Regions from separate parts of the Bacillus sp. N1(2025) genome, predicted to be linked through region 2. Evidence: riboswitches for the same ligand, from Rfam matches in the RefSeq annotation. Region 2 holds a riboswitch; the other holds the start of a gene.

Region 1 (3,424 bases), on a different contig from region 2:
ATCGCGATCGCCTGATGAATTTTTGTGATTTGTTTAATCTCATCTTCCGGTCTGTTTTCGTCCGCTTTCGGGCGGAAAGACGGGTTATCATCGTAATATTTTTCGGCAAGGTTCAATAGCGGTCTCAGATTGATGCCGTAAACGTCTTCAATAATATCCAGATTGTCATAGCGGGCACAGATGCGGATAATGTTTGCCAGGCATACTTTTGAGCCGGAATAAGCGCCTATCCAGAGAACATCATGATTCCCCCATTGAATATCCACTGAATGATAGTTGATCAGTTCTTCCATGATTTTATCCGGCTGCGGTCCGCGGTCGTAAATATCGCCGACAACATGCAGATGGTCGACCACTAATCGCTGCGTGCTGTAGGCAAGACCGGTGATGAGCTTATCGGCCTGGCCGAGCGCAATGATCTGTTCTATGATTTCGGAATAGTATTGTTCCTTGTTGGCGGCTTGTTCTGTTTTGTACAGAAGCTCTTCGGAAATATAAGCAAATTGGGCGGGCAGCGCTTTGCGCAATTTGGAGCGGGTGTACTTGGAAGAACAATAAGAAACGAGCTTAATCATCCGATGAATCGTTTCTTTATACCACTCGTTTAGTGCCTCTTTCGTATCAAAGTCATGTTTGATCAGCTTCAGTTTGTCCTCAGGATAATAGACCAAAGCCGCCAGCTCATCAATTTCTCTATCGTAAATGACGCCGCTGAAAATATCGCGGATCTTCTCTTTTACCCTTCCTGAACCGTTCCGCAGCACGTGCTGGAATGCCTGATACTCCCCGTGCAGATCACTGACGAAATGCTCGGTTCCTTTCGGCAGGTTCAGTATCGCTTTCAGATTAATGATTTCCGTGACCACTTTTTCTTCACAATCGTATTTTTGTGCGAGCAGATCTAAATATTTCGTTTCCAATCTCGTCCATCCCCTTTTTATTTACGAGCAATTGTATGGTAAGGTGAATTTAAAGTATGACATAATGTTTAAATTGTTAGACCTTATATGATAGTACCGCATAACGCCTTTTTGAGACAATGAAAACGGAAAATACGGCGCTTCAGGCATCGAAAATTGGACCGGGATAACGCCGTGAAGCTCATCCCCCTATTGACAATGAATTCAACTTCCATTAGAATAAAAAGTTAGCTGATAGGTATTTCTATCAGAAACTCAATACGTAGCAGGCTATGATTGCTGTGGGTCGCACTACAGCAGGAGCGGCTTCTGGAGAGACCGCGGGTTTTCCGCGGCGCCGAAGGGTTCACAATCTCAGGCAAAAGGACAGAAGAGTACCGAATATGTATTTGTCATGCTGTTGATTGTCAGCGGCGCAAATATAATTTGATATTCTTATGACCATGAGATTGGAGGGCATCCAATCTCTTTTTTTATTGGCTTTTTTTGCTCGTCGTTCACTAGAGAGGTAAGGAGGAGTCAGATGTGGAGCAGCGAGAGCTAAAGAGGGACTTATCGAATCGGCACGTGCAGCTGATCGCCATTGGCGGCACGATCGGCACCGGATTGTTTTTAGGGTCCGGTAAGGCGATTCAGCTGGCGGGTCCTTCTATCATCTTTGCGTATTTTATTGTAGGTATTGCGCTTTTTTTCGTCATGCGGGCGCTGGGAGAACTGCTGTTATCTAAAGCGGGCTACCAATCATTAACGGATATTGCCGAGGCGTATTTAGGGCCGCGTGCAGCGTTTGTCACCGGCTGGACCTACTGGTTTTGCTGGATTATGACGGCTATGGCGGATGTGATCGCCGTCGGTGTGTATGTGAAATATTGGTTTGATATTCCGCAGTGGATTCCGGCACTTATCTGTTTGCTCATTTTATTAGGGCTTAATCTGTTAACGGTTAAGATTTTTGGAGAATTGGAGTTTTGGTTCGCCTTAATTAAGGTAGTCACGATTCTCGCGTTAATTGTCATCGGTGTGGTTCTGCTGGTGATTGGGTTCAAAACGCATACCGGAACGGTTTCAGCGGCGAATCTGTGGGAGCACGGCGGCTTGTTTCCGAACGGACTTTCAGGTTTTTTGCTTTCGTTCCAGATGGTGATCTTCGCCTATGTCGGTGTGGAATTAGTGGGTGTGTCGGCGGCGGAAACGTCAAATCCGAAAAAAAATATTCCGTCCGCTATCAATAAAATTCCATTGCGGATTTTATTTTTCTACGTCGGGGCATTGCTCATTCTTTTATGTATTAACCCGTGGATGCAGCTGAATGCGGCGGAAAGTCCTTTTGTGAAGACCTTCAGTCTGGTCGGCATCCCGTTAGCCGCGGGAATCATTAATTTTGTCGTATTAACGTCTGCTGCTTCTGCTTGTAACAGCGGGATGTTTTCAACAAGCCGGATTTTGTATAACTTAAGCAAAACGAAACAGGCGCCTGCAAGTTTTGCGAAGCTGAATAAAAATCATGTGCCGAGCCGCGCATTATGGATATCGGTTATTGTGCTGTCAGCCGGCGCTCTTTTAAGCAAATTGATACCGGAAGCGGCCTTTGGCATCGTGACAACCATCAGCGCGATTTGTTTCATTTGGGTGTGGGGCGTGATTCTTGTCTGTCATATCAGATACAGAAAAACCCGTCCGGACTTACACGCAAGCTCGTCTTTCAAGGCGCCGTTTGCGCCGTTTATCAATTACGCCGTGCTGGCGCTGTTTGCCGTCATTCTGGTGATTATGCTGTTTGCGGATGCAACGCGCCCGGCTTTGCTGCTGACGCCGCTGTGGTTTATTGGATTATTTCTTATCTATCGGGCGAGAGGGAGAAAGACAGATTGAATTGCTTCAGACGGTGTACTGCCATGCAGTATGCCGTTTTTTGTTTTGTTTGGAAAGCGAGAATATTTGTTAGAAATCAGGCTATAATGATTGTATAATTTTAAAAAAGTGTATGAATTTAAATTAAGCGAGGTGATAATATGAAGTATGAGAAGTTATCTAAGCTTTTTTATAAAATGGATGCTGATTCATATGAGAAAGAATGTAAAAAGAGAACAAGCAGCTATGGCAGTTATTCAACATCATTAAACATACGGGGGTTCCGAAAAGGCCGACCCACGGGCGATTCATTTGAGTTATTCTATGTGAATACACATAAACTCATGAAGCTGAATAATGAAGTGTTGTTAAACAGTTCCAAAATTTCATCCCTTATCAGTCAGCTCCCCGAATTTGCCGTCAAACCTTATTTTGATAAATTAATTATTAATGAAGCACAGAGTAATAATGAAATTGAAGGAATTCGCAGTACAAAAAAAGAATTGAAAGAGGCTCTTAAAGCGTTAGAACAATCCGAGCCCTCACATAAGCGGTTTGTCGGATTGATGAAAACATATCAATTTATAGACCGAATTCCGTCGTTTACAAGCATTCATGACTTTAGGGAATTATATGACGAGCTGGTCGCAGAT
Region 2 (3,424 bases):
AATCTTTTGGATCAAGTCAACAACTTGAATCGCTTTTGAGTTTTGCGTGACTTGATTGATGCGGTCCATTAAATTAGCGATCGTCTGATCATCGAATGCGGGCGCTTGTTTGTCTTTTTGGTCAAGCATTTTTTTGAGCGTCATATACACGGCTTCCCTGCTTGAACAGCATTCTCTTTGCAGCGTCATAATGGAAAATGCGCTTGCGGGCTTTTCCGTGCCGTTTTTCAGTGCGACGATGTCATCGTAAAGCGCCTGTTCCGTCGGTGAAAAGGTGATCGGCACTGTTTCCACGTGGCGCTTCGTCCATGTAAGGCCGGTGTCGCTCCGCGTGTTGCGGATCATCACCTTATTGACGAGTTCTTTCAAATGCTCATGAGCGTCAATCCCGTCCTTCTGATTGAAGGTTTCTTGAAATCCGCTTTCGTTTCCTAAATGGCCGGGCTTTAACAGTGACACTAAATTGAAGATTTCTTCGATCCGGTTTTGAATCGGCGTTGCCGTCAAAAGCAGGCAGTATTTCTTCACAAGACTTCTCGCAAATTCATAATTTTTCGTTTTGCTGTTTTTGAGCTTGTGCGCCTCGTCAATAATGACGAGATCATACGGAATAGAAAGGACAATGTCTTTGTGAGGCGAGCGTTTGGCCGTATCAATAGAAGAAACGACGATATCGCACTGTTCCCACACATAGCTTTTCTTCTGTTCAACAGCGGGTATTAAAAACTTCTCCTGAAGCTCTTTCACCCACTGGGAAACGAGTGATGCCGGCACAAGAATCAGGATTTTTTTGGCCAGCCCGCGAATCATATATTCTTTTAAAATCAGGCCCGCTTCCACCGTTTTTCCGAGCCCCACTTCATCAGCCAAAATCGCCTTGCCGTTCATTTTTTCAACGACTTTCTGCGCGACCTCAAGCTGATGGGGAAGCGGAGTGAAATCGGGCAGGTATAAAGGAGCCCTCAATCCTTCAAATTCAGGAATGGCAAGGGTCTGCTGGACTTCAGCCGACAGTTTGTACATCTCCCAATTTGACCAGGGACCGTCCGTTTTCAGCCGCTCAGAAAACTCTCCCGGCCAGTTTGCATCAAATATGATCTCTGCTGTCATATGTAACAAAACCGCCTTTCTTTTAAAAAACTGATTTATCATAATTTTTGTTGCCGGACGTAAATGAGGGTGGTAGGATATAAGTAATGATTTCACTAAAAGATATTGCTTTAGTATGTCCATAAAATTGGTAAATATGAGCGAATGACAGCAAGGGGAGAGACTCGGACGAAAGATGGGCGTCCGGGCGCCGAAGGAGCAAACTGCGGAGTGAATCTCTCAGGCAAAAGAACTCTTGCTCGACGCAACTCTGGAGAGTGTCTGCACTTAGAAGAAGCAGGCCACCAAAGGGGACGTCTTTATGATATGTTCATAAAGTAAACTTTCAGGTGCCGGGACAGAGAAACCTTCATTTTCATGAGGTGTTTCTCTGTCCTTTTTTATATGTTTTTACAATGCGCCAATGACTGAAGGGGGAAGATGATGCTGAAACGAACACCGCTTTATGACGTGTATAAAGAATACGGCGGAAAAACGATTGATTTTGGAGGATGGGAGCTGCCGGTTCAATTTTCTTCTATTAAAGAGGAGCATGAAGCCGTCCGCACAAAAGCGGGCCTGTTTGATGTGTCCCATATGGGGGAAGTTGAAGTATCCGGTAAAGACGCCCTGTCTTTTCTCCAAAAAATGATGACAAATGACGTTGCCGATTTAAAGCCGGGAAACGCGCTTTATACCGCCATGTGTTATCCTGACGGCGGTACGGTGGATGACTTGCTGATCTATCAGAAAAGCGAGAGCTGCTATCTGCTCGTGATTAACGCGTCTAATATTGAAAAGGACATCGCTTGGCTGACGGAACATACGGAAGGCGATGTCACGCTGACGAATCAGTCTGACGGGATTTCACTGCTTGCCGTTCAGGGGCCGAATGCTCAGTCGGTTCTTACGAAGCTGACTGAATGTGATTTGTCCTCCTTAAAGCCGTTTACGTTTATTGACGAGGCGGACGTTGCCGGACGACAAGTCCTGCTTTCAAGAACAGGCTATACCGGTGAAGACGGATTTGAGTTATATTGCCGCAATGAAGATGCGGTTCATCTATTTAAGGAGATACTTGCAGCGGGAGAGCATGAAGGCCTCGTTCCGTGCGGCCTCGGCGCCCGTGATACGCTGAGATTTGAAGCGAAGCTTGCTTTATACGGTCAGGAATTGACGAAAGATATTACACCGATTGAAGCCGGAATCGGATTTGCCGTGAAACACAAGAAAGATTCCGATTTTTTCGGGAAGTCTGTATTGCGCGAACAGAAAGAAAAAGGAGCCCCGCGAAAGCTGGTCGGACTTGAGATGATTGAAAAAGGGATTCCGAGACACGGGTACGCCGTGAAAAAAGACGGTGTTCCGATCGGTGAAATCACGACAGGCACGCAATCTCCGACTTTAAAGAAAAATATCGGCCTTGCCTTAATCAAAACGGAATTCAGTGAAGTCGGAACGGAAGTAGAAGTGGAAATCCGTAAAAAAACGGTAAAAGCGAAGATTGTCCGCACACCGTTTTATAAACGTCCAAAACAGAGCTGAAAAAGGAGAGTCATATGAAGCATCGATATTTGCCCGCGACAGAACAGGATAAAAAAGAAATGCTGAAAGCCATCGGCGCAGAAACAATTGATGAACTGTTTGCCGATATTCCGGAAAATGTACGGTTTCAAAAAGACTACCGCATTAAACAAGCAAAGTCAGAAACTGAGCTGACGAGAGAGCTGACGAAGCTTGCGGCGAAAAATAAAGACGCTGTTACATATGCATCTTTTCTAGGCGCAGGAGTGTACGATCACTACCAGCCGGTTATCGTCGATCATGTGATATCCCGATCAGAGTTTTACACGGCATATACGCCTTACCAGCCTGAAATCTCACAAGGAGAGCTGCAGGCGATTTTTGAATTTCAAACGATGATCTGTGAATTAACGGGAATGGATATCGCAAACTCCTCTATGTACGACGGGGGAACGGCGCTGGCGGAAGCGGCGATGCTTGCGTCGGGCCATACGAAAAAGAAAAAAATCGTCATTTCCGCAGCCGTTCATCCGGAATCACGGGATGTTTTGAAAACATACGCAAAGGGCCAATATATTGAGGTTGTAGAGGTGCCCGCGAAAAACGGCGTCACAGATCTTGAAGCATTGGAACATGCCGTTTGTGATGAAACGGCAGCCGTGATCGTCCAGTATCCGAACTTCTTCGGACAAATCGAGCCGTTAAAGGACATTGAGCCGCTCGCACATAAAGGAAACAGCCAGCTGATTGTTTCTTCAAACCCGCTCGCGCTCGGTATTTTGACACCGCCCGGGGCATACGGAGCTGATAT

What was found. A riboswitch is a leader RNA that binds a small molecule or an ion and turns the genes downstream of it on or off. The one in region 2 is predicted to bind glycine.
Region 1: another riboswitch for glycine. It lies ahead of ACNFN4_RS05490 (amino acid permease); the one in region 2 lies ahead of gcvT (glycine cleavage system aminomethyltransferase GcvT).

Annotation. Positions count from the first base shown of each region.
Region 1 is NZ_JBLTJB010000002.1:119,252-122,675, forward strand. It holds gene fbp (fructose-1,6-bisphosphatase) at 1-920, opposite strand, end outside; glycine riboswitch at 1,220-1,300, shown strand; gene ACNFN4_RS05490 (amino acid permease) at 1,446-2,792, shown strand; gene ACNFN4_RS05495 (Fic family protein) at 2,933-3,424, shown strand, end outside.
Region 2 is NZ_JBLTJB010000001.1:577,183-580,606, forward strand. It holds gene ACNFN4_RS03265 (DEAD/DEAH box helicase) at 1-1,110, opposite strand, end outside; glycine riboswitch at 1,255-1,355, shown strand; gene gcvT (glycine cleavage system aminomethyltransferase GcvT) at 1,534-2,634, shown strand; gene gcvPA (aminomethyl-transferring glycine dehydrogenase subunit GcvPA) at 2,649-3,424, shown strand, end outside.